2 regions of the Enterobacter sp. R4-368 genome follow, and region 1 is predicted to be linked to the other one. Evidence: predicted binding sites of a transcription regulator. Region 1 holds the regulator's gene; the other holds the start of a gene.
What was found. The regulator LexA, encoded in region 1, represses DNA repair genes until DNA is damaged. The targets are predictions, from matches to a motif close to TNCTGTATGTACATACAGNA.
Positions count from the first base shown of each region.

Region 2: a site for LexA is predicted at 9,393-9,412, ahead of metR (HTH-type transcriptional regulator MetR). Genes of this name have one in related genera too.

Region 1 covers NC_021500.1:3,347,993-3,364,267, reverse strand. The annotation lists gene aphA (acid phosphatase AphA) at 1-262, opposite strand, end outside; gene tyrB (aromatic amino acid transaminase) at 451-1,644, opposite strand; gene H650_RS15815 (AAA family ATPase) at 1,745-2,773, opposite strand; gene pnuC (nicotinamide riboside transporter PnuC) at 2,746-3,303, opposite strand; gene alr (alanine racemase) at 3,316-4,395, opposite strand; gene dnaB (replicative DNA helicase) at 4,541-5,947, opposite strand; gene H650_RS15795 (quinone oxidoreductase) at 6,007-6,990, shown strand; gene pspG (envelope stress response protein PspG) at 7,179-7,421, opposite strand; gene dusA (tRNA dihydrouridine(20/20a) synthase DusA) at 7,556-8,593, opposite strand; gene ycaC (isochorismate family cysteine hydrolase YcaC) at 8,861-9,484, shown strand; gene H650_RS15775 (conjugal transfer protein TraF) at 9,563-10,879, opposite strand; gene zur (zinc uptake transcriptional repressor Zur) at 11,164-11,679, shown strand; gene H650_RS15765 (CsbD family protein) at 11,965-12,174, opposite strand; gene dinF (MATE family efflux transporter DinF) at 12,352-13,686, opposite strand; gene lexA (transcriptional repressor LexA) at 13,768-14,385, opposite strand; gene H650_RS15750 (diacylglycerol kinase) at 14,494-14,862, opposite strand; gene plsB (glycerol-3-phosphate 1-O-acyltransferase PlsB) at 14,993-16,275, shown strand, end outside.
Region 2 covers NC_021500.1:3,214,134-3,230,408, forward strand. The annotation lists gene rarD (EamA family transporter RarD) at 1-802, opposite strand, end outside; gene yigI (acyl-CoA thioesterase YigI) at 858-1,325, opposite strand; gene pldA (phospholipase A) at 1,485-2,354, shown strand; gene recQ (ATP-dependent DNA helicase RecQ) at 2,422-4,248, shown strand; gene rhtC (threonine export protein RhtC) at 4,310-4,930, shown strand; gene rhtB (homoserine/homoserine lactone efflux protein) at 4,968-5,588, opposite strand; gene pldB (lysophospholipase L2) at 5,698-6,690, shown strand; gene yigL (sugar/pyridoxal phosphate phosphatase YigL) at 6,716-7,516, shown strand; gene H650_RS15205 (carboxylate/amino acid/amine transporter) at 7,621-8,520, shown strand; gene metR (HTH-type transcriptional regulator MetR) at 8,408-9,361, opposite strand; gene metE (5-methyltetrahydropteroyltriglutamate--homocysteine S-methyltransferase) at 9,597-11,858, shown strand; gene H650_RS15220 (ABC transporter substrate-binding protein) at 11,990-12,967, shown strand; gene H650_RS15225 (ABC transporter permease) at 12,971-14,683, shown strand; gene H650_RS15230 (ABC transporter ATP-binding protein) at 14,671-15,699, shown strand; gene H650_RS15235 (dienelactone hydrolase family protein) at 15,732-16,275, opposite strand, start outside.

The DNA.
Region 1 (16,275 bases):
GCGACCAGTTTTTTTTACCGCGCCAGAAACCGGGGCTGGAAAACAGCACCGTGTCGTCAATATCAAACCCGACCGCCATTGGCGGGCGTTCGATCAGAGAATTTTCGATTTGCGCCACGGAAACCCAGTGAACGGGCGCCTGTTCGGCGAGTCTGGCAACATTGGTGCCTTCAGATACCGGCGTGGGCGCCGAAGCGTAAACCGCGCTGCCAAACGTCATCCACAGGCAGACCGCGCCGAGCGCGCGTATGAACTTTCGCATATTTATCCCTAAATTATCAGTTCGTTATATTTTATAAATGGTGCGAATGGTCAAAATGTTACCAGACCATACCCTGTGAAGCCGATGAAAAAAAGGATTTTTTGCAGATTATTCAGAGAATAAGCGAATATTGAGGCATAAATAATCCCCTGCCAGAACGCAGGGGACGGACAAAAGTAAGTGGGTGCTTACATTACTGCGGCAAATGCTTGCGCCACGCGGTGCACGTTACGGCTATTCAAGCCGGCAACACACATCCGCCCGCTGGCGATGAGATAAACGCCAAACTCTTCACGCAGACGATCGACCTGCGCCGCGCTCAGGCCGGTATAACTGAACATGCCGCGCTGTTTAAGCAGATAATCGAAATTACCGCCCGGTACCGCCTCTTTCAGCACGGTGACCAGCTCCTGGCGCATCGCCAGAATGCGCGTACGCATGGCTTCCACTTCCGCCAGCCAGGAGGCTTTCAGACCGGCGTCGCCAAGTACTGTTGCGACCAGTTGTGCGCCAAAATTCGGCGGGCTGGAGTAGTTACGGCGCACGGTGGCTTTGAGCTGCCCCAGCACGCGGCTGGCGGCGTCCACATCGTCACACACCACGGAAAGCCCGCCAACGCGCTCGCCATACAGCGAGAAAATTTTCGAAAATGAGTTGCTGACCAGCGCAGGCAGCCCGGCGTGGGCAACCGCGCGGATGGCATAAGCATCGTCTTCCATTCCGGCACCAAAGCCCTGATAGGCGATGTCGAGGAACGGGATCAGATTGCGCGCTTGCAACACCTCAACCACCTGGTCCCACTGCGCGTGAGTCAGATCCGCTCCGGTTGGGTTATGACAGCAGGGATGCAGCAGCACAATGCTCTGGGCGTCCAGGGTGTTCAGTTTTTCCAGAAATGCTTCAAAACGCACGCCGTTAGTCGCGCTGTCGTACCAGGGGTAAGTACTCACTACGAAGCCAGCGCCTTCAAAAATAGCGACATGGTTTTCCCAGGTCGGGTCACTGACCCACACGCCGGAATCTGGAAAGTAACGTTTCAGAAAATCTGCGCCGACTTTCAGCGCACCGGAGCCGCCTAATGTCTGGATGGTGGCAACGCGGTTTTGCGCCAGTACCGGGTGTTCTGCACCGAACAGCAGCGGAGCGATCGCGTTGCGATAGCTATTGAGCCCTTCCATCGGCAGATAAACTGACGCACCGTGCGGCTGCGCATTCAGGCGCGCTTCGGCTTCGGCGACCGCCTGCAAACGCGGAATAATGCCATCTTCGTTGTAGTAAAGCCCGATACTGAGATTGACCTTGTCGCTGCGGGGATCTTCTTTAAAGCGCTCCATTAACGACAGAATCGGGTCGCCGGCGTAGGCGTCAACTTTCTGAAACACGCGTGTACTCTCCAGGTTTACAGTAGGCAAGAACCACCACAATAAACCGGAAGCAGAGGAAGATCGAGAGCAGCAACTGCGATGATAAAAAATAAGCGATTTAGCCGCGCAGCGCGGCCAGTATTTGCGCCACACGCTCGCTTACCGAACCACGAACACGCAGAAAGGGAATGCCGCGTTGCGTCAGCTGTGCGTTGTACCAGGCCTGCTGACGCTGGCGGAAGGTTTCATCCTGGCGGGTGCCGTCCTGCACAAACGGAAAATCGTCGTCGCACAGCACCACGAGGTGATAATGCCGCTGCGCCAGTGCATAGAGCGCATCCGGCGCGTGGCCAAACATCGCCAGCGTATAAAACAACGTTGTTAGCGGCGAGGTGTCACATACCAGCCACTGCCGGGCATCGGCGGCTTCTTCACGCTGTACCTGCGTTTGTGCAATCGCCAGCATATCGTCATAAACCAGTTCACCGCCCTTTTCGTCCCAGCGCTCGCGGCCATATTCCGCCACATACGCCGTCTCCAGTGCCTGCGCCAGTGCGATGCTCAGCGTGCTTTTGCCGGTCGACTCGCCACCCAGCAGGCAGATGCGCTGAACGAAATCCCGGTAAACAACAGGCGCTAACATCTGCCGCCAGCGGTGAACATCACTGCGAATCAGTGTGCCGGAAGGTGCCTGCTCTCCTTGCTCACGCTGCAAACGGACATGTACGACGGGGCTGGCGAAGCGTTCGCTGAGTACGCGGGCAAAGCCGTCGCCGTACTCTTCGGCGGTAAAAACCGCCTGCGGTTGGCAGTGCAGCACCTGCAAACAGATATCAGCCATATAGTGGCGATGCAGATCGCCGTCGGCCTCGTTATGCGGTGGCGTGCTCAAGCCATAATCAGCAAGACGCTGGGGGGTGAGAACCAGAATGTCGCATTGCGGAAAACGCGCACGAAGCCAGCGTTCACGCTTTTCCGGCTCGCATCCAGGCAACTCTGGCACAGAGTAGCTGACGATCCACAGGCGTTCGCACTGTTCCAGCGCGGCGTTAATCAATCGTTCGTGGCCGCAGTGTAACGGCGCAAATTTACCGACGATCAACCCGCTGGCAAAGCGTTTCATCGCGCGGCCATCGCTTTGCGCCATTGATACAGACCATGCCAGGCGTTACACCAGAAGACAAGATATAACCCGGCGGAGAGCCAGAGATCGCGGGCGGCATACAGCGGCACGGCAATGGTGTTAACCAGCAGCCAGAAATACCAGCTTTCGAGCCTGCGCCCCATCAGCATAAATTGCGCGAGCACGCTGAAAACCATAATGGCGGAGTCCAGCCACGGCGACCACGCGTTGGTAAAGCGGTGCAACAGCCAGGCGTAACAGCCGGCGACAACCAGCGCGCCCGCTAACATCAGCAACAAATGGTTAAGCGGCGTTTTACGCACCGCCAGTTCGCTGCCGTGGTTGCCTTTCAGCCAGTTGATCCACCCGGCAATACTGCTGGCGATAAAGAACAGTTGCAGCGTGACATCGGCGTAGAGCTGTACGGAGTAGAACACCCAGCCATACAGCACGCAGCCAATAATCCCCGTCCACCAGGTGTGCATATTGTTGCGCGCGGCAAGCCATACAGAGAGGGCATAAGCCAGGCAGGCGGCGATTTCCATTGGCGACAAGGCGCAATCCTTTTAGTCGATGTATTTTAAAGTCGCCCGCGAAGTCAGGCGCGTGATAAGTTCGTAAGCACTCACTTTTGTTGCTTCAGCAATGCGTTCAACGGGTAAACCTTCGCCCCACAGCACCACTTCATCACCGGCTTTGTCTTGCGTATCCGGGCCGAGATCAACGCAAATCATATCCATCGCCACACGACCAACAATCGGCACTTCGCGACCATTAACCAGCACCGGCGTGCCGGAAGGCGCAGCGCGCGGATAGCCATCGCCATAGCCCATCGCCACCACGCCTAAACGCGTGTCGCGCGTACTTTCCCACGTGCCGCCATAGCCCACCGCATCGCCAGCTTTATGCTCGCGCACGGCGATCAGTTGCGAAGTCAGCGTCATGACTGGCTGAAAACCGAAATCGGCACCCCACGGTTTACTCTCGAGCGGCGAAACACCGTACAAAATAATGCCAGGGCGAACCCAGTCGAAGTGCGATTGCGGCCACAGCAGCGTACCGCCAGAAGCGGCTATGGAACGCAGACCAGGTTTGCCGTCAGTAAAGGTGGTGAAGATATCAAGCTGGCGCTCTGTTGCGCCGCATTCCGGTTCGTCGGCGCGGGCAAAATGGCTGGCAACGTTAACTGGCTGGCGCACATTTTTGCACTGTGACAAGCGCGCATAAAACGCCTCAGCCTCGTGCGGATGTACGCCCAGGCGGTGCATACCGGTATCGAGCTTCATCCACACGGTCACCGGCGCTTTCAGCGTTGCGGTTTCCAGCGCTTCCAGCTGTTCAAGGCTATGAATAACCGTGTGAAGCTGGTGTTCAGCGACCAATGGCAGATCGCTGGCGGCGAAGAAACCTTCCAGCAGCAAAATCGGTTGTGTGATGCCGCCCGCGCGTAATTGCAGGGCTTCTTCAAGACGGGAGACACCGAAAGCATCGGCATCGGGGAGCGTTCGCGCGGTCTCGAGAAGACCGTGTCCATAGGCGTTCGCTTTCACGACCGCAACCACGCGGCTGGCGGGAGCCAGTTGACGCAGGCGTTGCAGATTGTGTCGCAGAGCGCGGCGGTTAACTACTACGGTTGCCGCTTGCATTTACATTACCCTATCAAGCAATCGTCAACATCATTCGTCTACAGGAAGACGACAAGTCCGTCGATCCCGGCGGTTTGGTATAAACCAGGCGACCGGGATCCACGGACGCGGTCAACGTCCCTGGAATGCGAAGGATGAAGAGGATTTATTCGTCGTCGTATTGTGGCCCTGCATAATTATCAAAGCGCGACCACTGCCCGTTAAATGTCAGACGCACGGTACCAATTGGGCCGTTACGCTGTTTACCAATAATGATTTCTGCAATGCCTTTTAAGTCACTGTTTTCGTGATAAACCTCGTCACGATAAATAAACATGATCAAGTCGGCGTCCTGCTCGATGGAGCCGGATTCACGCAAGTCGGAGTTCACCGGACGTTTGTCGGCGCGCTGCTCCAGCGAGCGGTTAAGCTGCGACAGCGCCACCACCGGCACCTGTAACTCTTTCGCCAGCGCTTTTAGCGAGCGGGAGATTTCGGCGATTTCCAGCGTACGGTTATCCGACAACGACGGTACACGCATCAGTTGCAGGTAGTCGATCATGATAAGCCCAATGCCGCCATGCTCGCGAGCGATGCGCCGCGCACGGGAACGGACTTCCGTCGGCGTCAGGCCGGAAGAGTCATCAATATAGATGTTGCGTTTTTCCAGCAGGATGCCCATGGTGCCGGAGATGCGCGCCCAGTCTTCATCGTCCAGTTGGCCGGTACGAATACGCGTCTGATCGACACGTGAAAGGGAGGCCAGCGAACGCATCATGATCTGTTCGGAGGGCATCTCCAGACTGAAGATTAATACCGGTTTATCCTGCAACATCGCCGCGTTTTCGACGAGGTTCATCGCAAATGTCGTTTTACCCATCGACGGACGCGCGGCAACGATAATCAAATCCGACGGCTGTAAACCTGCCGTTTTCTTATTAAGATCGTCGTAGCCCGTGTTAACACCGGTGACACCGTCGTGCGGCTGCTGGAAAAGCTGTTCGATGCGCGAAACGGTCGCTTCAAGCACATCGGCGATGTTTTTCGGGCCTTCGTCTTTATTCGCGCGGCTTTCGGCGATTTTGAAAACACGGGATTCGGCAAGGTCGAGCAGATCTTCGCTGCTGCGCCCCTGCGGATCAAAACCGGCGTTGGCGATTTCATTCGCCACCGAAATCATTTCACGAACTACCGCACGTTCACGCACGATATCGGCATAGGCACTGATGTTCGCAGCACTTGGCGTATTTTTCGAGAGCTCCGCCAGGTAAGCAAAGCCGCCGACAATGTCCAGTTGCCCCTGCAGCTCCAGCGATTCTGCAAGCGTTATCAGATCGATGGGTTTGCCCATCTCCTGCAGGCGGTGCATCTCGGTAAAAATATGGCGGTGCGGGCGCGTATAAAAATCATCCGCCACGACGCGTTCGGCGACATCATCCCAACGCTCGTTATCCAGCATTAAACCGCCCAACACCGACTGCTCCGCTTCAATAGAATGCGGAGGCACTTTCATCCCCTCGAGCTGTACGTCGCGGGTTTCAGTCTGTTTGTTGAAGGGTTTATTTCCTGCCATAGTGAATGGAGCTATCCGGGTAATGAATGGGTTGAGAGATTATCACATCAGGAGGAAGCATGGCGACGAGAATAGAATTTCAAAAGCATGGTGGGCCTGAGGTGCTTAAAGCGGTTGAGTTCACCCCCGCAGCGCCAGCGGAAAACGAAGTGCAGGTAGAAAATAAAGCCATTGGTATCAACTATATCGATACCTATATCCGTAGCGGATTATATCCGCCGCCAGCGTTACCAAGCGGGCTGGGCACCGAAGCGGCAGGCGTGGTAAGCAAAGTGGGCAGCGGCGTCACGCAGGTGAAAGTGGGTGATCGCGTGGTGTATGCGCAATCGGGCCTGGGTGCGTATAGCTCGGTGCATAACGTTTTGGCGGATAAAGTCGCGGTGCTGCCGAACGCGATCTCCTTCGAACAAGCTGCGGCGTCATTCCTGAAGGGTCTGACGGTGTTTTATCTGCTGCGCAAAACCTACGAAATCAAGCCAGATGAAATGTTCCTGTTCCATGCTGCCGCCGGTGGTGTCGGGTTGATTGCCTGCCAGTGGGCAAAAGCTCTTGGCGCGAAACTGATTGGCACCGTGGGTTCCGCGCAAAAAGCGCAGCGCGCGTTACAGGCCGGTGCCTGGCAGGTGATCAACTACAGCGAAGAGAATGTGGTGGAACGTGTCAAAGAACTCACCGGCGGTAAAAAGGTGGCGGTGGTGTATGACTCGGTAGGGAAAGACACCTGGGAGACGTCACTTGATTGTCTGCGCCGTCGTGGGCTGATGGTCAGTTTCGGTAACGCTTCCGGCCCGGTGACCGGCGTGAATCTGGGTATTCTTAACCAGAAAGGCTCGCTCTACGCCACGCGCCCCTCCCTCAATGGCTATGTCACTAACCGGGAAGAGTTGCAGGAAGCCAGTAATGAGCTGTTTTCGCTGATTGCCAGCGGGGTTATCAAAGTGGATGTGGCTGAGAGCCAGAAGTTCGCGCTGCACGATGCACAGCGGGCGCATGAAGTGCTGGAGAGTCGGGCGACGCAGGGCTCCAGTCTGTTGATCCCTTAAGCTAATCGCCTGAAAGAATTAGGGCTTCCCGTGGGAAGCCCTTTCTTTTTTAGTTCGGCTGCATTGTAGGGTACAGCGCGATGAATTCGTTAACGTCGCGATAGTGACAGATTTAATAAGTAAATCCTATTCGGTTCTAAGCAATGTACCGGGAAAAGTCTTCGGTATGTGACGAACCACGCAATACTTTAGTAACGCCAGCGGTTATTGCGTTGATAACGTGGGAGCTTCGGTTCTTTCACGGCACGGATAATCCAGACAACGGCGACGGCCAGCAGCAGCCATGGCAATAGCTTGATCATCAACGCGAAAAGCCCGCCGAGGAACATAACAGCCGTTGCCACCAGCAGCGCCGCGATGATGCCCAGCAGCGAAACGCCGGTCACCAGCAACATGATAAAAAAGCCCACGATAAACAGTAATTCCAGCATGATGGATCTCCCAAAGAGGTAACTCCCCGGTTATTACAAGAACCATGCCAGGAAAAAATTAGCTTATTTATCAATAAAAAAGCTCCGCAACAGAAGGCGGAGCTTAGTGAATTTGACTACCTTTTGGTGAAACTTTAACGCTTTGAGGCCACCAGGTTGATCGCGTGTTCCACTACCGCGATATCCGCACCGGCTTTATGCGCATTTTCACTCAGATAACGACGCCACTGACGCGCGCCGGGAACGCCCTGAAACAGCCCCAGCATATGCCGTGTGATATGTCCGAGATACGCGCCCTGGCTCAGCTCGCGCTCAATGTAGGGATACATCGCGCGCACCACGGCGACCGGATCGGCATCCGCCACGTCTGCGCCAAAGATCTCGCGGTCAACAGACGCCAGTATGCCAGGGTTCTGATACGCTTCACGACCGACCATCACGCCATCCATATGCTCCAGATGCGCTTTGGCTTCTTCCAGCGATTTGATACCGCCGTTAATGGCCATTTTCAGGTGCGGAAAATCACGTTTCAGCTGATACACACGCGGGTAGTCCAGCGGCGGAATTTCCCGGTTCTCTTTCGGGCTTAACCCCGAAAGCCACGCTTTGCGCGCATGGATGATAAAGCTTTCGCACTCGCCTTTTCCGGCCACGGTGCCAATAAAATCGCAGAGAAATTCGTAGCTGTCCTGATCGTCAATGCCAATACGCGTTTTGACAGTGACCGGAATCGACACCACATCACGCATCGCTTTAATGCAATCCGCCACCAGTTGCGCTTCGCCCATCAGACACGCGCCGAAACGACCATTCTGCACACGATCGGACGGACACCCGACGTTGAGGTTAATTTCATCATACCCGCGCGCTTCGGCCAGCTTTGCACAATGGGCAAGCTGCGCCGGATCGCTGCCGCCGAGCTGCAACGCGACCGGATGTTCTTCTTCGCTGTACGCCAGGTAATCCCCCTTGCCATGAATGATGGCACCGATGGTGACCATTTCGGTGTAGAGCAACGTCTGGCGCGACAGCAAACGCAAAAAGTAGCGGCAATGTCTGTCCGTCCAGTCGAGCATCGGCGCCACGCTAAACCGGCCATTCCAGTGTTGAGTGGAATTGAGCGTCGTTGCGTTGGTTTGATGGGGGTTTGTCATTTCAGGGTTACCGTGCATTTTGGACAGTTAAAAAGGTTTGTCGTATCTGATTTCCACTCAGGTCCGGCAATCGCCAGCGTCTGAAATAGCGGGGCATTATTCTAGCATAGAGGAAGCACGTAAACCCGCTGACACAATGCATGGTCAGCATCTGTTATGGATATATGCCCGGGGTCGCCTTGTACAAAACGAAACCACTACCTAACATTTTTGGTAGGCATAGGAAATGTTCATTAATAGCGAAAGCTATTTATAACCGTAACAGGTCAAAGGGAGTTAAGGAAAATGACTAAACCGTATGTACGTCTTGATAAAAACAATGCCGCTGTGTTGCTCGTCGATCATCAAACGGGCTTGCTATCACTGGTCCGGGATCTCGATCCGGATAAATTCAAAAACAACGTGCTGGCGCTGGCCGACCTCGCTACATATTTTAAGCTACCCACCATTCTGACAACCAGCTTCGAGACTGGCCCGAATGGCCCTCTCATGCCGGAACTGCAAACACAATTGCCTGCGGCGCCCTACATTGCTCGTCCTGGTAATATCAACGCCTGGGATAACGAGGATTTTGTGAAAGCCGTAAAAGCAACGGGTAAGAAGCAGTTGATTATTGCGGGAGTCGTAACGGAAGTTTGCGTGGCATTTCCGGCGTTATCTGCGCTGGAAGAGGGCTTCGAGGTGTTTGTCGTCACCGATGCGTCAGGTACATTTAATGAAATTACCCGTCATTCAGCATGGAACCGTATGTCGCAGGCCGGGGCGCAGTTGATGACCTGGTTTGGTGTTGCCTGCGAGTTACACCGCGACTGGCGTAACGATATTGAAGGGTTGGGCAATCTTTTCTGTACTCATATTCCTGATTACGGCAATTTGATGACCAGCTATGCCAAGATGAGCAACATTTAATTCCACTTCTTGGCTTAATCATCTGATTTATAAGCCATAAAAAAGAACCGGAGGCATCAAGCCTCCGGCCAGAACATCTTAGAATGTGACGCTTAGCTGTGCGCCTGCGCCCCAGGTTTCATCTTCACCAACCAGACCCATCAAATCGACATGGACACGGTTAAACGGTGCAAAACCGACACCGCCTGTGAAGACGTTTTTATCATCACCTTTCACATCCGCACGGTAACCGGCCCGCACCGCCAGCCAGCTAAGCGGGCGAACTTCCGCACCAACGCCCACGTACTGGGAGTTTTTCTCGCTCTTAAAGCCTTTGGTTTCGGTTAAATCCCCGTCGGCGCTTAATGTCACCAGCTCATTATGCCAGGCCGCGCCAGCCGTCACTACCGGGCTAATCTGGTAGGTATCTTTGTAATTGGTGACCACACCGGTTCTACCATTGCGAATTCGAATATTCTGTGTATCGATATCGCGCGAGATAAGGTTGGTGCCGGTTAAGCCCACAGTGATGTTTTCACTAAGATCTGCCGCAGCACCGACATCGATGTTAAAGCCTGTGTCATCGGTACGATAACGGCTGTCTCTCAGGTCGCTGCTCTTATAGTCATAAATAGACGCGGTGTAGTTGTAGACCCACGTTTTTTGCAGTTTCGGCGTCACGCCAAGGGACAACGGCACGCCAGCGACTTCAAACTGGCGCGCCATGGCGATACCAAAGTCAGAGACGATTGCCGCACGACCGGCAGCGGTAGAGTTAAGGTTTTTGGTGATCTCTTCGCTACCGTTTGGCGAGACAACCGCCCGCAGCGCTTCGCTCAAAGCAATGCCGTCGTTGTTCTGAATGCCGCGCAGGTAATCAATATCTTGTTGATCGATATTCGAGCTGACACGGGCGTGGGCGTAGGCTTTGGTAACAAAGGCCAGCGAAAGCACATCATTGGGAATACTAACGGCAAGCCCGGCAGCGGCTTTGGCCTGCGCGGTTTTGCCTTTCAGGAACACCAGTTCGTCAGCCAAATCTTTCGCCGCCCCCTGGAACTGATTTAATGTACCAATCGGGTTAGCAATGATCTGTGCGGCGGTCAGGTTATCGACCACATCCTTGTAACCATCAATTTTGTCATTGATGTTATCGATTTCATCGCGAAGGTTATCTTTGTCGGTAATTTGCGCCTGCACGCTCGGCAGGATAATCGTGACGTCATCTTCCGGCTTGGCTTTCGCCAGCAGCGCCGGGTTGATGAGTGCCCCACTACCATAATTTGCCGATGCAACACCGGTTCCTCCCATTGCATCGTTACGTGCTTCTGCCCAGGTATTGGCTGCTCCTGCCTGATTTGCTGCAAAGAAGGAGACAGCGATAGCGACCACTGAAAGTTTACGTTTTTTATTCACAATATGTGTCTCGTAGCCAGATGAGTTTTTTTAAGCCTGTTTATTTTAAAAGAAACAGGAATTCACTATTGCTGCGAACAACGACCAAAAAAGAAGCTAAATCATGTGAACGTACAGGATATATATGAACGTTATAGTTATTGAGGAAACTCTCAATATTTATAGAAGAGGAAATTCGTTTCGGGAAGGAAAGTGAGAAAAGGAGTTTACGGGCGGCGATCTCGGCGTTTTGGGCAGGACATGGTAAAGTGTGGGTTTCTGTTCCCACCACCCCGAGGGCGCCAATGGATAAGACCACTTCGCAAGAGATGTTAGTGCAGGCTGAAAAGCTGTGCGCGCAGCGCAATGTGCGCCTGACTCCCCAGCGCCTTGAAGTGTTGCGATTACTGAGCCTGCAACAAGGGGCGATCAGCGCGTATGATTTGCTCGACCTGCTGCGCGAGAGCGAACCGCAAGCAAAACCGCCGACAGTTTACCGCGCGCTTGATTTCCTGCTGGAGCAAGGCTTTGTCCACAAGGTTGAGTCCACCAACAGTTACGTGCTGTGCCACCTTTTTGATCAGCCGACGCATACTTCTGCGATGTTTATTTGCGACCGCTGCGGTTCGGTGAAAGAAGAGCAGGCCGAAGGTGTGGAAGATATTATGCATGCGCTGGCGGCGAAAATGGGTTTTGCCCTGCGTCATAATGTGATTGAAGCCCATGGCCTGTGTGCGGCCTGCGTGGAAGTGGAAGCCTGCCGCCATCACGATCACTGCCACCATGACCATAGCGTCCCGCTAAAGAAAAAACCGCGATAATGGTTTCCCGTCTTTTATCAGCTCTTTATTACCTGCAACACAACCCGCCAGGTTTCGCATTTTAATGGCGGCGAGCAAGTGCATGCTGCGGGAGCTCTGGGTCGGGCGAACTGTTGGTAAAACGAGGCAGACAGAGGGATGCGATAAGAGCACAAAATCAGGAAGTTTGTGCGCAAAACAATGTAGTTAGAGTTAATAAATATGGAATCTGGAGGGGTGGTACATCCTTGTACCTTCGGGCAGGGTAGCCTTTAGAGGGTTAACACATTTGAGGGGATGTGCTGGCTACCAACGGTAATCATTACGCGTTTCCCAGTCCGTCACTTCTTTTTCCGCCTGATCTTTTGCGTAACCGTAACGTTCCTGGATTTTACCCACCAACTGATCACGTTTACCTTCAATGATAGTCATATCATCGTCGGTGAGTTTGCCCCATTTCTCTTTCACTGTGCCTTTAAACTGTTTCCAGTTACCGCCGACTTCGTCTTTATTCATCATGGACTCCTTATCGTTCGGTTAAAATGACGTTCTCACCGTGCTGAACGTACTGATTATTGTAGTCAGGGATTCGGCATTATGAATTTTATTCGGAATCTTTAACCATTTAACAAGATAAAAGTAGCGTAAACGAGACGAGAAAATCGGAGCGTTACCTTAGAAAATAAAGCGCTATCAGGAAGGAGCGCTGGCAGCAAACCAACTGTTGTTACGCCAGTGACGACGCCATATTAGCGCCAGCGTCAGCCCACGCAGAGCAAGGAATACAGCAAGTGACAGCCACAAACCGTGATTGCCCAAAACAGGCACGGTGAGTAGCGTAGCGGCAAACCCCGCCGCCGCCACTGCCATACTGTTACGCATTTCGGCCGCGCGCGTGGCACCGACAAACATACCGTCCAGCAGATAACACCACACCCCCACCAACGGTAAGATAACCTGCCAAATCAGATAATGTCCGGCAAGCTGTTGCAGCGCGGGTAACGATGTTAACAGCCCGATAATTTGCTGACCCGCCACTGCATACACAACGGCAAAGAACAGCGCCACCAGACCGGCCTGCCGGCAGGCAGCCCGCCAGATATGCATCAATTGACTGCCGTCTCTGGCACCGTAAGCCTGCCCGGAGTGCGCCTCAACCGCATACGCGAAACCATCCAGCGCATAGGCGGTAAAGGTTAAAAACATCATCAGCACCGCATTTGCCGCCACCGTCTCATCCCCGAGCCGGGCACCAAACACCGTTATCGAACCAAAGCAGAGTTGCAGCAGCAGCGAACGCAACATGATATCGCGGTTCAGCGCCAGCAAGCGCCGTACGCCACCGCGCCATGCATTTTTCAGCGTCAGCAATGAAATGCCGCGCATTACCAGTACGTGTCGCACCATCCATAAACCAATAGCGAAGGTGGCGTATTCTGCAATGACCGTGGCAAGTGCCGCACCTTGCACATTCATATGCAGCCCCATGACCAGCCACACATCGAGCACGATGTTGAGCAGATTCCCCACCACCAGCAATATCACCGGTGCACGCGCATACTGCACGCCGAGCAACCAACCGAGCAACACCAGATTGCCCAGCGAAGCAGGCGCACTCAACCAGCGAATATCCAGGAACCGTCGCGCCTGTTCCAGTACCGCCTCGCTACCGCCAGTGATATGCAGCGCCAGGTCGATAAGCGGCGTGCGCAACAGGGTAATCAACACGCCGGCCCCTAGCGCCAGCAGCAAAGGCTGGACTAACGCACGCGCCAGCGCGGGCGCATTTTTCGCGCCGAACGCCTGAGCTGTCAGGCCGGTGGTGCTCATGCGCAAAAAGAGCAGCAGCATAAAGAGAAAACTGGTCGCCGTTGCACCAATCGCCACACCACCCAGGTAAACCGGGCTGTCCAGATGCCCCACTACCGCCGTATCCACCAGCCCCAGTAATGGGACAGTGATATTCGAGAAGATCATCGGCAGCGCAAGCCGCCAGAGCGCTTTGTCAGATGCGGTTAGCAGTGGCATGGTTTGAATGTGAAATTTAATGAGGGAAAAGAGGAGATCGCTGCGGAACCTGAACCCGCCCCGCAGCAAAGCGAATGTGCGTTACAACCACGCGCCATTACGAATAACACCGACCGCCAGCCCTTCGATGGTGAAGTTTTGATCGCGAAGATCGACAACGATCGGGGAAAACTCGCTGTTTTCCGGCAACAGTTCGACGGTGTTACCCTGCTTTTTTAAACGCTTGACGGTCACTTCGTCTTCAATGCGCGCTACAACGACCTGGCCGTTACGCACATCCTGCGTTTTATGCACCGCCAGCAGATCGCCATCCATAATGCCAATGTCACGCATCGACATACCGCTAACGCGCAGCAGGAAATCCGCATGAGGTTTAAAGAGACTCGGATCGACCTGGTAATGGCCTTCGATATGCTGCTGAGCCAGCAGCGGCTCACCCGCAGCGACGCGACCAATCAGCGGTAAGCCGATATCGTCCTCTTCTTCTTCAAGCAGCAGACGAAGGCCGCGTGATGCGCCAGATACGATTTCGATAACCCCTTTGCGCGCCAGCGCTTTGAGGTGTTCTTCCGCCGCATTTGGGGAACGGAACCCCAATTGCTGTGCGATTTCCGCACGCGTTGGTGGCATACCGGTTTGAGTGATGCGATCGCGAATAAGATCGAACACCTCTTGCTGCCTGGCCGTTAATGCTTTCATCCCGCCCCCTGGGTGTATATACAGTTATGCTGTGAGTATATACAGCTAAAGGCGATTTTGGAACCAAATTTAAGCAAAAAACCAGGGCGTTATCGAATTCTGGAAGCGTTATCGAAAATGTGACCACAGTAATGCGATCCAAGTAAACAGCGCCAGCAGGATGGACATCAGCACCGCCGCCGACCCCATATCCTTCGCCCGCCCGGAAAGTTCATGGAATTCCGAACCAATTCTGTCTACCACGGCTTCGATAGCGCTGTTCAGAATTTCGACAATCATTACCAGCGTCACAGAACCAATCAGCAGTACGCGCGTCATTGTGTCAATATCGAGCCAGCAAGCGATTATAATTGCCAGGATAACCGCAACGGACTCCTGACGAAATGCCGCTTCATTAATCCAGGCGGCGCGAACGCCTTTCCAGGAGTATCCAGCGGCTTTAATGATCCGGGTGAAACCGGTGGTATTATTAGCCATTTAAAAGAACCTTTTTATTAAATTGGCGTCAATGTCTCAGCAAGCGCGCAGCGGTACAACAGAAATTATGTGCGCTTTCTGATATTCTTGCGGCGCAATGGCACTATTAACCAGAGGCTTTACATCCTTTATGTCCGGCTGGCCACGAATTTACTACAAATTACTGAATTTACCATTAAGCGTGCTGGTAAAAAGTAAATCGATCCCCGCAGAACCTGCACAGGAACTGGGTCTCGATACATCACGCCCCATCATGTACGTGCTGCCTTATAACTCAAAGGCAGATTTACTGACTTTACGCGCGCAGTGTCTGGCGCATGAGTTGCCCGATCCGCTGGAACCGCTGGAAATCGACGGCGCGTTGCTGCCGCGTTTCGTGTTTATCCACGGTGGGCCGCGCGTGTTCACTTATTACGCGCCAAAAGAAGAGTCGATCAAGCTGTTCCACGACTACCTGGATCTACACCGCAGCCATCCCGATTTGGACGTGCAAATGGTGCCGGTATCGGTGATGTTTGGCCGTTCGCCCGGACGTGAAAAAGGCGAAATTAATCCGCCGCTGCGCATGCTGAACGGCATCCAGAAATTCTTTGCTGTTTCCTGGCTTGGCCGCGACAGCTTTGTGCGTTTTTCACCGCCGGTTTCGCTGCGCCGTATGGCGACGGAGCACGGCACCGATAAAATTATCGCGCAAAAACTGGCGCGCGTGGCGCGTATGCACTTTGCCCGCCAGCGTCTGGCCGCAGTAGGCCCACGTCTGCCGGCGCGTCAGGATTTGTTTAACAAATTGCTCTCTTCTAAAGCGATTGCCCGCGCGGTCGAAGATGAAGCGCGCAGCAAAAAAATCTCCCATGATAAAGCGCAGCAAAACGCCATCGCGCTGATGGAAGAGATCGCCGCGAACTTCTCCTACGAGATGATCCGCTTGACCGACCGCATTCTGGGTTTTACCTGGAACCGTCTCTATCAGGGCATCAATGTGCATAATGCAGAGCGCGTACGCCAGCTGGCGCACGACGGTCACGAAATTGTCTATGTGCCCTGCCATCGTAGCCATATGGACTACCTGCTGCTCTCCTATGTGCTCTATCACCAGGGGCTGGTGCCGCCGCATATCGCTGCCGGTATCAACCTGAATTTCTGGCCCGCCGGGCCGATTTTCCGCCGCCTGGGCGCTTTCTTCATTCGCCGCACCTTTAAAGGCAACAAGCTCTATTCCACCGTGTTCCGCGAATATCTGGGTGAGCTGTTCAGCCGCGGTTATTCGGTAGAGTACTTCGTTGAGGGCGGGCGTTCGCGCACCGGACGTTTGCTGGATCCGAAAACTGGTACGCTGTCGATGACCATTCAGGCGATGCTGCGCGGCGGTACGCGCCCCATCACGCTGGTGCCGATTTACATCGGGTATGAACA
Region 2 (16,275 bases), 130 kb from region 1:
CCGCACCGGGATGCTCGCCGTAAAAAAGCACCGCCAGCACGAACATCAATGTCGGGCCGATGTACTGGAAGAAGCCGAGCGTCGACAGGCGCAGACGCGTTGCCGCACCGGTAAAACAGAGTAGCGGCACCGTGGTTACGACACCTGCGGCCATTAAAAGCAGATTAAGCGACAGACTGTTTTGCCCCATATGGCTGGTCGGGCTGTCGGTAATGCCGAACAACCAAATCGCCGCTACCGGCAGCAGCCACAGCGTTTCTATCAACATGCCGGTTTGTGCCTCCACCGCAATCTTTTTGCGCAGCAGGCCGTAAAAAGCAAAGCTGAAGGCCAGGCCAAGCGCGATTATCGGCAGCGAACCAAATGTCCACAGTTGTACCAGCACACCGATCGCCGCCAGCAGCACCGCCAGCCACTGCATGCGGCGAAAACGTTCGCCCAAAAACAGCATCCCCAGCAGAATATTCACCAGCGGGTTAATAAAGTAGCCCAGGCTCGCTTCCAGCATATGGTTATGGTTTACCGCCCAGATAAACAACAACCAGTTTCCCCCTACCAGTACCGCAGAGAGCGCCAGCAGCAGGATCTTTTTCGGCGTTTGCAGCAGGGCTTTCACGCTGCTCCACTGGCGGCTAACGCTAATCAACGCCAGCATAAAGAAGAAGGACCAGATCACGCGATGTGTAAGAATTTCGTCGGCCGGAACGAACCAGATCGTTTTGAAGTAAGCCGGGGCAACGCCCCAAATAAAATATGCGGCCAGGGCAAGAAGCACGCCCAGCCGCGTCTGTTTTGCATCCATCGGGAAAGCTCGTAGCTGAAATGAATCCTCATGGTACCCGATTTTTCTGACCGGCTCACCCCACCATATAGGTGGCGGTCGCGCTGGCGATGTAGAGCTGTTCTTCGTTGTGCAGCTCTACGCGCGCGACGGCAACTTTATTACCCGCGCGCAGCAAGCTGCTACTGGCGGTAAAGCGCGTGCCGCGACCCGGTCGCAGGTAATCGACGCGTAAATCGATCGTGCCCATCCGTGCTAAACGCTGGCGCAGCTCCTCTTCGCTAATGGTTTCATGGCGGGTTAACGTGCTGCCCACGCAAACCAGACCCGCGGCGACATCCAGCGCGGAGGCAATCACGCCGCCGTGTAAAATGCTTTGCGCCCAGTTGCCGACCATCATAGGCTGGTTAGTGAAACTCAGCTGCGCGTACTCTTTTTCATAGCGCTCCAGCTCCAGCCCTAACGCACGATTAAACGGCATGTGGTACACGAATATCTCGCCGACCGTTTTCAGGACTTCTTCCGCTGTGAGAACAACTGACATGGCTATCTGATCCGATGAGTTAATGAAATGTTGATTTTATGCTTATCGATTGTTGATTTCCACTTTCGGAACCGATACATGAGCAGTGACTCAATAAATATGTAGAATACTTGCGGGGAAATTCGTCAATTCAACAATATGATTTGGAGCAGCAAACCGATGCGGACCTCTCTGGGTTGGTTTTTCGCAGTGCTTGCACTGCCGTTTATGGCTTACGCACAAGAAGCGACGGTAAAAGAAGTTCATGATGCACCTGCCGTGCGCGGCAGCATCATCGCCAATTTATTGCAGGAGCACGACAATCCGTTCACGCTCTACCCTTATGAATCCAACTACGTTATCTACACCGATACCAGCGATCTGAACAAAGAAGCGATTCGCTCCTATAACTGGGCGGATAATGCGCGCAAAGATGAAGTGAAGTTCCAGCTCAGCCTGGCGTTCCCTCTCTGGCGCGGGATTCTGGGGCCAAACTCGGTGTTCGGTGGTTCCTACACGCAAAAATCCTGGTGGCAGTTGTCAAACAGCGGAGAGTCTTCTCCATTCCGTGAAACCAACTACGAACCGCAACTGTTCCTTGGTTTCGCCACCGATTACGAATTTGCTGGCTGGACGCTGCGCGACGTGGAATTTGGCTTTAACCACGATTCGAACGGACGTTCCGACCCGACTTCACGCAGCTGGAACCGCGCCTATACGCGCTTAATGGCGCAAAGCGGCAACTGGTTGGTGGAAGTCAAACCCTGGTATGTGGTGGGATCGGTTGATGACAACCCGGATATCACCAAATATATGGGTTATTACCAGCTGAAAATTGGCTACCAGCTGGGCGATGCGATCCTCAGCGCAAAAGGACAATATAACTGGAATACCGGTTACGGCGGCGCGGAACTCGGTCTAAGCTACCCAGTGACTAAACACGTACGTCTTTATACGCAGGTCTACAGCGGGTACGGCGAATCGTTGATTGACTACAATTTCAATCAGACACGTGTCGGCGTGGGCGTGATGCTTAACGATCTGTTTTAAGCGTTGCAGTTTCTCTCTCAGGCGCTGAAAATAGCGCCTGTTTTTATTTCAGGCAAATGGGGTCAGAGTGGCACAGGCGGAAGTATTGAATCAGGAATCGCTGGCGAAACAGGTTTTGCAAGAGACCTTCGGCTACCAGCAATTCCGCCCGGGCCAGCAGGATATTATCGACACCGTGCTCAGCGGCCGCGACTGCCTGGTGGTGATGCCGACCGGCGGCGGGAAATCCCTGTGTTACCAAATTCCGGCGCTGGTATTAGATGGCCTGACGGTGGTGGTTTCACCGCTTATCTCGCTGATGAAAGATCAGGTCGATCAGCTACTGGCAAACGGTGTTGCAGCAGCATGCCTGAACTCTACCCAGAGCCGCGAACAGCAGTTTGAGGTGATCAACGGCTGTCGCAACGGCCAGATTCGCCTGCTTTATATCGCTCCCGAGCGCCTGATGCTCGACAACTTCCTCGATCAGCTGCGCCAGTGGAATCCGGTGCTGCTGGCCGTGGACGAAGCGCACTGTATTTCCCAGTGGGGCCATGATTTCCGCCCGGAATACGCCGCGCTGGGCCAGTTACGCCAGATGCTGCCTTCCGTGCCGTTTATGGCGCTTACCGCCACCGCCGATGACACAACCCGCCGCGATATCGAGCGTTTGCTGGGGCTTCACGATCCGCTGATTCAGGTCAGCAGCTTTGACCGCCCGAACATTCGCTACATGCTGATGGAAAAATTTAAGCCGCTCGATCAGCTACTGCGTTATGTGCAGGAGCAGCGCGGCAAGTGCGGCATCGTGTATTGCAACAGCCGGGCGAAAGTGGAAGACACCGCCGCCCGTTTGCAAAGCCGTGGTTTTAGCGCGGCGGCTTACCATGCCGGGCTGGAAAACGAGGTGCGGGCGCGCGTACAGGAACAGTTCCAGCGCGACGACCTGCAAATTGTCGTGGCGACGGTGGCGTTTGGTATGGGCATCAATAAGCCCAACGTGCGCTTCGTGGTGCATTTCGACATTCCGCGCAATATCGAATCCTATTATCAGGAAACCGGTCGCGCCGGGCGTGACGGCCTGCCTGCGGAAGCGATGCTGTTTTACGATCCGGCGGATATGGCGTGGCTGCGCCGCTGCCTGGAAGAGAAGCCCGCCGGGCCGTTGCAGGATATCGAACGACACAAGCTCAATGCGATGGGCGCCTTTGCCGAAGCGCAAACCTGCCGCCGTCTGGTGCTGCTGAACTACTTTGGCGAAGGTCGCCAGGAGCCCTGCGGTAACTGCGATATTTGCCTCGATCCGCCGCGCCAGTACGACGGATTGCAGGACGCGCAAAAAGCGCTGTCGGCTATTTACCGCGTGAATCAGCGTTTCGGTATGGGCTATGTGGTGGAAGTGCTGCGCGGGGCGAACAATCAGCGCATCCGCGAGTTTGGTCACGACAAATTACCGGTGTATGGAATTGGTCGCGAGCAGAGCCACGAACATTGGGTGAGCGTGATCCGCCAACTGATTCACTTAGGCTTCGCCACACAAAACATTGCTCAGCACTCGGCATTGCAACTCACCGAAGCGGCGCGTTCGCTGCTGCGCGGTGAAGTCCCGTTGATGCTGGCGGTGCCGCGTATGGTGGCGCTGAAACCAAAAGTGATGCAGAAAGCGGCGGTTGGCAATTACGACCGCAAGCTGTTCGCCAAGCTGCGCAAGTTGCGTAAAGCGATTGCCGATGAAGAGAACATTCCGCCGTACGTGGTCTTTAACGACGCCACACTGATTGAAATGGCCGAACAGATGCCGCTCTCTCCCGGTGAGATGCTCAGCGTCAACGGGGTGGGGACGCGCAAACTTGAACGCTTCGGCCAGGAGTTCATGGCGTTGATTCGCGCGCATGTTGACGGCGAAGAAGAGTAGTCAGCCTGCGAAAAAAATGGGAGGATGGTTTCCCCCTGAACTATTTTCCCGCGAGTTATCTATGTTGATGTTATTTCTCACCGTGGCGCTGGTGCATATCGTCGCACTGATGAGCCCCGGCCCCGATTTCTTCTTCGTTTCACAAACCGCCGTCAGCCGCTCGCGCAAAGAAGCGATGATGGGCGTGCTCGGTATCACCACCGGCGTCATGATTTGGGCCGGCGTGGCACTGCTCGGCCTGAACCTGATCCTCGCAAAAATGGCGTGGCTGCATAACATCATTATGGTCGGCGGCGGCCTGTATTTATGCTGGATGGGCTACCAGATGTTGCGCGGCGCGCTGAAGAAAGGGCCGCAAAGCAGCGATGCGCCGCAGGTTGAGCTGGCCGCCAGCGGACGCAGCTTTATCAAAGGGTTACTGACCAATCTCGCTAACCCGAAAGCGATCATTTACTTTGGCTCAGTGTTTTCACTGTTTGTTGGAGATAGCGTGGGCGCTGGCGCGCGCTGGGGTATTTTTATGCTGATTGCGGTGGAAACCTTTGCCTGGTTTACCGTGGTCGCCAGCCTGTTCGCCTTACCGCAAATCCGTCGGGGTTATCAGCGTTTGGCGAAGTGGATTGATGGTTTTGCTGGCGCACTGTTCGCCGGTTTTGGTATCCACCTGATTATTTCCCGCTAAGCGATAAACGCCGGATAGCCGCTATCCGGCTCTCTTTTCAGGCGTGTCTTGCCGATGCCAGCAGCGCGCCGACCAGCATAAACAACGAACCAAACACTTTGTTCAACGCTTTCATCTGATGCGGGCCTTTGATCCATGCCGCAATGCGCTGCGCCAGCGTGGCGTAGCCAATCATCACAATGATATCCACCACGATGGTGGTGACGCCGAGCACCACGTACTGCATCACTTGCGGTTGATGCGGGACGATAAATTGCGGGAACAGTGCGGCGAGAAAAACAATGCTCTTCGGATTGGTCAGGTTGACGAATACGGCGCGTTTAAACAAACGCCCGCGCGTTTGAGTTTTTGCCAGCGTATTGAGATCGATAGCGCCCGCAGCGCGCCACTGCTGGATGCCAAGCCAAATCAGATAAGCCGCGCCCGCCCATTTCAGCACTTCAAAGGCCAGCACCGAGCGTGAAAATAATGTGCCTAAACCGACACCGACCAGCACGATGTGAATGGCTAAACCGGTTTGTAGCCCGGCAATCGACGCCGCCGCGCCGCGATAACCGTGGCTGATGGACGTGGACATGGTGTTAATCGCGCCGGAGCCGGGGGACAGGCTCAGGATTAAGGATGTCAGCAGGTAGGCGAACCACCATTCGAAGGTCATGAGAAACTCCCTGGATATCGGTTTTTATGCCACAATACGCTATTGGCAGCGGAATTTGCTATGGGTCACAAAAAAACGATTTTACATGGCTAAAAGGGGCGAAATCCCAATGTTTCGGCACAAATCGACATGGGAAACCAGAGAAAAAGCGTTCGCGGCTTTTACCATGGGACCGCTGATGGATTTCTGGCGTTCGCGGGAAGAAGCGGTCTTTACCGGCGTGGACGATGTGCCGGTCAGTTTTGTCCGTTTTCGCGCGCAAAGTAACGACCGCGTTATTGTGATTTGTCCCGGCCGCATCGAAAGCTACGTAAAATACGCAGAGCTGGCGTATGACCTGTTCCACCTCGGTTATGACGTGTTGATTATTGATCATCGCGGCCAGGGGCGTTCCGGGCGAATGTTGCCGGACACGCATCGTGGCCATGTGGTGAAATTCAGCGATTATGTCGACGATCTGGCGGCGTTTTGGGATCAGGAAGTGGCCAGCGGGCCGTGGCGCAAACGCTATATCCTTGCCCATTCGATGGGTGGTGCCATTTCCACCCTGTTTTTACAGCGCTATCCGCAAGCCTGCGATGCGATTGCCCTGTGCGCGCCCATGTTCGGCATTATCATTCGCCTGCCTGAATGGATGGTGCGCCCGTTGCTGGACTGGGCTGAAAGTTACCCGAGTCTTCGTGAGGGTTACGCCATTGGCACCGGGAGCTGGCGCCCGTTGCCGTTCGCGATAAACGTGTTAACCCACAGCCGCGAGCGCTATCGCCGTAATTTGCGTTTTTATGCCGATGAACCGCAGCTTCGCGTTGGCGGGCCCACCTGGCACTGGGTACGCGAAGGGATCCTCGCCGGTGAACACGCGCTGGCGGGGGCGGAAAAAGACGCCACGCCGACATTGATTATTCAGGCAGAAGAGGAGCATGTGGTGGATAACCGCATGCATCAACGCTTCTGTGAACGACGCGCCGCAGCGGGCCACCCTTGTGAAGGGGGGAAACCGCTGGTCATACAAGGCGCGTACCATGAGATCCTTTTTGAAAAGGACGCCATGCGCTCGGTCGCGCTCAACGCCATCGTCGAATTCTTCGACCGGCATAACTGATGAATTATTGAGGTTAAATTTTCTTATGTACCAGGTTGTTGCATCTGATTTAGATGGCACATTGCTCTCCCCCGACCACACACTGTCGCCCTTTGCCAAAGAAACGTTAAAACTGCTTACCGCGCGCGGCGTCAACTTCGTCTTCGCCACCGGCCGCCACCATGTGGATGTCGGGCAAATCCGCGACAATCTGGGCATTAAAGCCTATATGATCACCTCCAACGGTGCGCGGGTACACGACACCGATGGCAATCTGGTGTTCACCCATAACCTGGATCGCGATATCGCCACCGATCTGTTCGGCGTGGTGCATAACGAGCCGGATATCATTACCAACGTCTACCGCAACGATGAGTGGTTCATGAACCGCCACCGCCCGGATGAGATGCGTTTCTTTAAAGAAGCGGTGTTCCAGTATTCGCTGTATGAACCGGGTTTGCTTGAGCCGGAAGGGATCAGCAAAGTCTTCTTCACATGTGAAAGTCATGAAAAACTGCTGCCGCTCGAGCAGGCCATCAACGCCCGCTGGGGCGATCGCGTGAACGTCAGTTTCTCTACCTTAACCTGCCTGGAAGTGATGGCGGGCGGCGTGTCGAAAGGCCATGCGCTGGAAGCGGTCGCCGGCGCGCTGGGTTATAGCCTGAAAGAGTGCATCGCCTTTGGTGACGGCATGAACGACGCGGAAATGCTGTCGATGGCGGGCAAAGGTTGCATTATGGGTAACGCTCACCAGCGCCTGAAAGAACTGCACCCGGAGCTGGAAGTGATTGGCACCAACGCCGATAACGCCGTACCGCATTACCTGCGTAAGCTGTTCCTCGAATAAGATTGACGAGTGGTTTTAAATTAACCGCTCGTCAACTAAATACTCAAACTTTGCGCAACTGAGTTCGCTACAATGCCTGTCCACTCATCGAAGAGACATTCATTGTGGCGTTACTCATCATCACCACTATTTTGTGGGCTTTCTCTTTTAGCCTGATTGGCGAATACCTTGCGGGCCATGTCGACAGCTACTTCTCCGTGCTGATGCGCGTGGGGCTGGCGGCGCTGGTCTTTTTACCGTTTCTGCGTGCGCGTGGGCATAACCTCAAGACCATTGGCCTGTACATGCTGGTGGGCGCGCTGCAACTGGGCATTATGTACCTGTTCAGCTTCCAGGCGTATCTCTACCTGACGGTGTCTGAATTCCTGTTGTTTACCGTTTTCACACCGCTGTATGTCACCCTGATTTACGATCTGCTCAGTAAGCGCGGGCTGCGCTGGAGCTACGCGCTGAGCGCCGGGCTGGCGGTAATTGGCGCGGCGATTATTCGCTACGACAAAGTGAGCGATCACTTCTGGATTGGTCTGATTCTGGTGCAACTGGCGAATATCAGCTTTGCCATTGGTATGGTCGGCTACAAACGCCTGATGGAGACGCGCCCGATGCCGCAACACAACGCGTTCGCCTGGTTTTATCTTGGCGCATTCGTGGTCGCCGTTGTGGCGTGGTTTGTGATGGGTAATCCGCAGAAATTGCCGACCACGACGCTGCAATGGAGCGTGCTGGTGTGGCTTGGCGTGGTGGCATCCGGGTTGGGTTATTTTATGTGGAACTACGGCGCCACGCAGGTGGATGCCGGGACGCTCGGCATCATGAACAATGTGCATGTTCCCGCCGGGTTACTAGTTAACCTCGCGATCTGGCAGGAACAACCGCACTGGCCGAGCTTTATTATTGGTGGTGCGGTGATAATGGCCTCGCTGTGGGTGCATCGCCGTTGGGTCGCTCCGCGCTCCGCACAAAAGGCAGATGGTCGCAAGCGTGGTTCCGCGCTGAGCGAATAAACGCTTCCGTTACCGGCTGACGCTGCTCGCCGTCGCGCACGGCGGCGTACAGCCGGCTCCACAATCCTTCGCCCAGGGTTTTGGTCACTATCAGACCCTGGCGCTCAAAACTCTCCACCACCCAGTGCGGCAGCGCCGCAATGCCCATCCGCGCGGCAACCATCTGAATCAGCAGCAGCGTATTATCAACGCTTTTCAGCGACGGGCTCACGCCCGCCGGTTGCAGGAAGTGACGCCAGATATCCAGGCGGCTGCGCTGTACGGGGTAAATCAGCAGCGTTTCGCTGGCGATATCGTCCGGCGTGATGCGCGCTTTCGCCGCCAGCGGATGATCGGGGGCGAGCACCAGACGCACTTCAAAATCAAACATCGGCGAATAGTGCAGACCGCTGCGCGGCAGAATGTCGGAGGTCATGACCAGATCCAGCTCGCCCTGTTGCAGCGCAGGTTGCGGATCAAACGTGACGCCGGATTTGAAATCCATCTCCACTTGCGGCCAGTTCTGGCGGAAGTTCTCAAGCGCAGGTGTCAGCCACTGAATACAGCTATGGCACTCAATAGCGATGCGCAGCGTGGCTTGCTGCGGCTCATTGCAGGCCTGCAGCGCGCGGCTAATCTGCGGCAGCACCTGATTTGCCAGTTGCAGCAGAATTTCACCCTGCGGCGTAAAGCGCAGCGGCTGGCTTTTCCGCACAAACAGACGAAAGCCAAGGCGCTGTTCCAGATCGCTGAACTGGTGGGAAAGCGCGGACTGCGTTTGATGCAGCGTTGCCGCCGCTGCCGCCAGCGACCCGCTGTTTCGTAACGCCTGTAGCGTTTTCAGGTGTTTAATTTCGATCATGAAAGTCCTTCACTCCGGCATGAACATTTTGCGCTTGAGGAATATACAGTACCTACACAATATGGATGTGTAAACATCTGGACGTCTAAAAATCCTGTGTCTTTCGAATTAATGGTGCGTTGGCTGCGCTCTTTCACCCCAGTCACTTACTTCAGTAAGCTCCTGGGGATTCATGAACTTGCCGCCTTCCCTTAATCCGAAATCCTTTGGATTAACCCAATTGAAGAGGCTAAAAATGACAATTCTTAATCACACCCTCGGTTTCCCTCGCGTTGGCCTGCGCCGCGAGCTGAAAAAAGCGCAAGAGAGCTACTGGGCGGGTAACTCCACCCGTGAAGAGCTGCTGGCGGTAGGGCGCGAGTTGCGCGCCCGCCACTGGGAGCAGCAAAAAGAGGCCGGTATCGATCTGCTGCCGGTGGGCGATTTCGCCTGGTACGACCATGTTCTGACCACCAGCTTGCTGCTGGGCAATGTGCCGGCTCGTCATCAGAACAACGACGGTTCCGTCGATATCGACACCCTGTTCCGCATTGGTCGTGGCCGCGCGCCAACCGGCGAACCGGCGGCAGCGGCGGAAATGACCAAATGGTTCAACACCAACTACCACTACATGGTGCCGGAGTTCAGCAAAGGCCAGCAGTTCAAACTGACCTGGACGCAACTGCTGGACGAAGTAGACGAAGCGCTGGCGCTCGGCCATAAGGTGAAACCTGTGCTGCTGGGCCCGGTCACTTACCTGTGGCTGGGCAAAGTGAAAGGCGAACAGTTTGATCGTTTAAGCCTGCTGAACGACATTCTGTCGGTCTACAAACAGGTGCTAGGCGAGCTGGCAAAACGCGGTATTGAGTGGGTACAAATCGACGAACCGGCGCTGGTGCTGGAGTTGCCACAAGCCTGGCTGGATGCGTTTAAACCAGCTTACGACGCGCTTTCCGGCCAGCTAAAGCTGCTGCTGACCACCTATTTTGAAGGTGTGACGCCGAACCTTGATGTGATCACCGCGCTGCCGGTGCAGGGGCTGCACGTTGATTTAGTACACGGCAAGGACAACGTGGCCGAGCTGCACTCGCGTCTGCCTGCTGACTGGCTGCTTTCTGCCGGTCTGGTGAATGGTCGTAACGTCTGGCGCGCCGATCTCACCGAGAAATATGCGCAAATCAACGAAGTGGTCGGTAAACGTCCGCTGTGGGTTGCCTCTTCGTGTTCTTTGCTGCACAGCCCGATCGATCTGAGTGTTGAAACGCGTCTGGATGCGGAAGTGAAAAGCTGGTTCGCCTTCGCCCTGCAAAAATGCCAGGAACTGGCGCTGCTGCGCGATGCGCTGAACAGCGGTAATACGGAAAAACTGGTGGAATGGAGCGCCCCGATTCAGGCGCGTCGCCACTCTACGCGCGTTCACAACACGGCAGTAGCGCAGCGTCTGGCGGCGATCACCGCGCAGGACAGCCAGCGTAACAGCCCGTACGCCGAGCGCGCGAAAGCCCAGCGCGAGCGCTTTAAGCTGCCTGCCTGGCCGACCACCACTATCGGCTCTTTCCCGCAGACTACCGAGATTCGCGGCCTGCGGCTGGATTTCAAAAAAGGCAATCTCGACGCGGGTAATTACCGCACTGGTATCGCCGAACATATCAAACAGGCGATTGTCGAGCAGGAGCGTCTGGGCTTAGACGTGCTGGTGCATGGCGAAGCCGAGCGTAATGACATGGTGGAGTACTTCGGTGAAAACCTGGATGGCTTCGTCTTTACACAAAACGGCTGGGTGCAGAGCTACGGCTCCCGCTGCGTAAAACCACCAGTGGTTATCGGCGACGTCAGCCGCCCGGAAGCGATTACCGTCGAGTGGGCGAAGTATGCGCAGTCGCTGACCGATAAACCGGTGAAAGGGATGCTGACCGGCCCGGTGACCATTCTTTGCTGGTCGTTCCCGCGTGAAGACGTGAGCCGCGAAACCATCGCCAAACAGATTGCGCTGGCACTGCGTGATGAAGTGGCGGATCTGGAAGCGGCAGGGATTGGCATTATCCAGATTGATGAACCGGCACTGCGCGAAGGTTTGCCGCTGCGTCGCAGCGACTGGGACGCCTATCTGGCCTGGGGCGTGGAGGCTTTTCGCATCAACGCGGCGGTGGCGAAAGATGACACGCAGATCCATACCCATATGTGTTACTGCGAGTTTAACGACATCATGGATTCCATCGCCGCGCTGGATGCCGATGTGATTACCATTGAAACCTCGCGATCGGATATGGAACTGCTGGAGTCGTTCGAAGAGTTTGAGTACCCGAACGAAATCGGCCCGGGTGTGTACGATATTCACTCGCCGAACGTACCGAGTGTCGAGTGGATCGAAGCACTGCTGCAAAAAGCCGCGCAGCGTATCCCGGCACAACGTTTGTGGGTGAACCCGGACTGCGGCCTGAAAACCCGCGGCTGGCCGGAAACCCGTAGCGCGCTGGCGAACATGGTGAAAGCCGCGCAGAACCTGCGTCAGCAGTAAGTCTTACCGCGCCGCCCGGTGTGAAACCGGCGGCGCGTCATTCCTCTGTAACAAGCCAACATCGCTTCGGTAACATTTTTGTCAAACTCCCTTGTTTAAATCGTCGCAACGAAAACACAGGGGACTGAACCATGAGTAAGAAAAGTGTGCTGGCAGCGGTACTGCTGGCCATCATCAGTACGTCAGCTTTCGCCAAATCCACTCTGACGCTCTATACCAGCCAGCCCAATGAAGATGCGCAAATGACCGTCAGCGCCTTTGAAAAAGCGCACCCGGACATTGAAGTGAAATGGATCCGCGACGGAACTACCAAGCTGACCGCGCGTTTGCAGGCAGAGTTAGCCGCCGGTGGCGCCGCCCCGGACGTGCTGCTGATTGCCGACAGCGTGACCATGGAATCCCTGAAACAGCAAAATCTACTGGCGGCGTATAAATCACCGCAAGCGACGCGTTTTGATGCGCAGTTGTATGACAAAGAGGGCTACTACTACGGCACCAAACTGATCACCACCGGTATTGCTTATCACAGCAAAGCCCCCGTTAAGCCAAGCTCCTGGCAGGATCTGCTCAAACCGGAGCTGAAAAACATGACCACCCTGCCAAGCCCGCTCTATTCCGGCGCGGCGCAAATCCACCAGGCGACGCTGATGAACGATCCGGCGCTCGGCTGGCAATACTACGAGAAACTAAAAGAGAACGGTGCGATGCCGCAAAGCGGTAACGGCGCGGTGATGAGCGCGATTGCGTCCGGCAGCAAAGCCTATGGCGTGCTGGTGGATTACATGGCGATCCGCGAAAAAGCCAAAGGCGCACCGATTGAGTTCGTCTTCCCGAAAGAGGGCGTCAGCATTGTTACCGAGCCGGTAGCGATGATGAAAAACGCGAAAAACCCGCAGGCGGCGAAAGCGTTTATCGACTTTGTGCTCTCGGATGAGGGGCAAAAACTGGTGCTCCAGCAGGGCTATCTGCCCGCCGACGCCACCTTGCCGGTTCCGGCCGGGTTCCCGCCGCGCGACAGCATCAAGCTGATGCCGTTTGATGCAGCAAAAGCGTTGGCCGAGACGGAAGCCAATAAAAAGCGCTTTGCCGACCTGTTCGGAAACCGCTAATTGATGACCAGTATGACGCTGCGCCAGCACGCCAGCGGCGGCCCGGCAAAAGGGCTGCTCTGGCTGTTATTATTTCTTGTTGCGCTACTGAGCCTGCTGCCCAGCCTGCGGTTGCTGGTCTCTGCGCTGGTTGACGGGCGCCACGGCAGCGACAGCAGTTTGTGGCGTGTGATGAGCAACCCTTCCACCTGGCTTGCGCTGTGGCACAGCCTGTATACCAGTGGGCTGGGCATGCTGCTGTCACTGCTGCTGGGTAGCCTGTTCGCTTTTTGCCTGGCGCTGACCAATATCCGCCTCAAACAGCTGTGGGTATTTCTGTTTATGCTGCCGATGATGATCCCGCCGCAGGTCACCGCGTTAAGCTGGCTGCAACTTTTGGGGCCGGGCAGCATCTTGCTCAATAGCATTGGTCTTGCGCCAGGGTTTGGCAGCAGCAACCCGCTCTATTCGGCAGAAGGCATCGCATTGCTGCTCGGTATTCAGCATGCGCCGCTGGTGTTTCTGGCGCTGCGCACCCAGCTACAGTGTTTGCCAAAAGAGCATATTGAAGCCGCACGATTACACGGCGCATCGTTGTGGCGGGTGTTCTTCGACATTGTGTTGCCGCTGTGCCGTACTGCATTGTGGGCCGGGGCGGCGATCGCGTTTGTTTCGGCGCTCGGTAATTTTGGTATTCCGGCGATGCTGGGCATCCCGATTTCCTACTTTGTACTCCCTGTGTATATCTATCAGACGCTTTCCAGCTTTGGCCCGGCGATGCTGAACGACGTGGCGGCGCTGTCGGTGCTGATGGGGATGCTGGCAATTGGCATTGTCACGCTGCAAGGCCACATGCAGCGGCGTTATGCGCTGCCGCTGATTGGCATGGCGGGGCGCGCGCTGGGTTTCACCCTCGGCAAATGGCGGCTGGCGGTCGAGTTATTATTGGCGGCGGTGCTGTGTGCCATCCTGCTCGCGCCGCTAGTGGCGCTGATTACCACCTCGCTGGTGCCGACGCTTGGCGTCGCGCTGAATAGTGAAACGCTTACCTTTGCCGCCTGGCGAGGGATCTTTGATGCGCAAAGCGCCACGTTACGCGCGCTCAGCAACAGCCTGTTTTTATCGATCTCGGCGGCTGTGGTGTTGATGTTGCTCAGCCTGCCGCTAGCGTGGCTGCTGGTGCGCTACCCGAACCGGCCGTTGCGCTGGCTGTATTTAATTATCGACATCCCCTATACCTTGCCCGGCGTGGTGCTGGCGATTGCCTGTATTCTGCTGTTTGCTCGCCCATTGCCGCTGATCGATATCAGCCTTAGCGGCACGCTGGGCATTATCTTTTTCGCCTATCTCGCACGTTTCCTCACGGTTTGCCTGAAGCCGGTGCACAGCAGCATGCTGCAACTGGATCCCGCAATGGAAGAAGCGGCCAGCCTGGCTGGGGCGAACTTCTCCCGGCGACTGCGCCATATCGTCCTGCCGTTGCTGGCACCGGCGGCGTTTGCCGGGGCGTTGCTGGTATTCCTCACAGCGGTGAATGAACTCACTGTCTCGGCGCTGCTGTGGAGCGCCGGGAAAGAGACGCTGGGCGTGGTGATTTTTAACCTTGATGAGAGCGGCGATAAGGTGCTGGCATCGGCGCTTTCCGTGCTGGTTGTCATTCTGGTGGCGCTGGTGATGCTGTTGCTCAGCGCGCTTGGCCGCTATTTACCGAAAGGAGTGATCCCTTGGCAGAGCTGAGACTGGAACATCTAAGCAAAGCATTTGCCGGCCAGACCGTGGTGCGGGATATCAATCTGACCATTCCGCAGGGGGCGTTTACCGCCCTGTTGGGGCCAAGTGGCTGCGGCAAAACCACCACGCTGCGTATTCTTGCGGGGCTTGAGACCTTGAGCGAAGGGCGCTTATGGCTGGGCGATCGTCTGCTGGCAGATAAAACGCTGCACACTCCGCCGGAGCAGCGCGATATGGGGATGGTCTTTCAGTCTTATGCGCTGTGGCCGCATATGACGGTTGCCGGGAACGTGGGCTACCCGCTAAAGCTGCGCAATGTGCACGGCGCTGCGCGTCACAAGCAGGTGATGGACGCGCTGGAGGTGGTTGAACTGGGTGCTTACGCCGCACGTTCGCCGCAAGAGTTAAGCGGTGGTCAGCGTCAACGCGTGGCGCTGGCGCGCTGCCTGGTCGCGGAGCCACAAGTGGTGTTGCTTGATGAACCGCTGGCAAACCTCGATCGCCATCTGCGTGCCACCATGGAACAGACTTTCCGTGATTTTCATCGCCGCACTGGTGCAACGTTTGTCTATGTCACCCATGATCAGGCGGAAGCGATGGCGCTCGCCAGCCATATCGCGGTGATGCACCAGGGCGAACTGATGCAGTGGGGCGCACCGCAGGCGCTGTATCAGCAGCCGCAGAATGGCTGGGTGGCGCGTTTTATTGGTAAGGGGAGTGTGCTGATGCTGGCGACGCCCGCCGGGGTACAGCAACTGGATGGCGCGCAAATGCATGCTGGGCTGGCGCATACTGGCGCGGATCTTCACCAGCCGGTGCTGGTTCGCCCCGAGCATGTGCAGGTAGCGAGTGAGGGTCTGAGCGCTGAGGTACAAAGCTGCATTTATCAGGGCGAGCGCTATTTGCTTGATTTACGCCTGCGCGATGGGCAAACGCTGAGTGCCTTTCATCATGCACCGCTGCAATGCAAACAGATCGTGGCGGTACGTTTGACCCAGGGCTGGCGTCTCGAAACAGCATGAGGTGCGCCGGGCATTTACTCCGGCGCACACCGTCACTTTTTACTGTACTGCGCAAACCATGCCAGCATCCGCTGCCAGCCATCAGCGGCGGATTCTGCGTGATAGCTCGGACGATAGTCCGCATTAAACGCGTGGCCCGCTTCGGGGTAGACGATGATTTCCGCTTTGGCGTTCGCGGCTCTCAGCGCCTGGCGCATGGTTTCCACGCTCTCCAGCGGAATGCCGGTATCCTGCGCGCCATATAAACCGAGCACTGGCGCGGTAAGTTCAGTGGCAATATCCACCGGATGGCGCGGAGAATTAAGTGATTTTTCCCCCACCAGCTTGCCATACCAGGCGACGGCGGCTTTCAACTGCGGATTGTGCGCGGCATACAGCCAGGCGATACGCCCGCCCCAGCAAAAACCGGTCACTAAGAGTTGGTGAGCGTTCCCGCCGTTACGCGCCGCCCAGCTGGCGACGTGATCCAAATCGGCAAGCACTTGCGCGTCCGGTACTTTGCTTACCAGGCCGCTCAGCAGGGTTTGAATATCGGCAAAATCATTCGGATCGCCCTGACGGAAGTAGAGCTCCGGC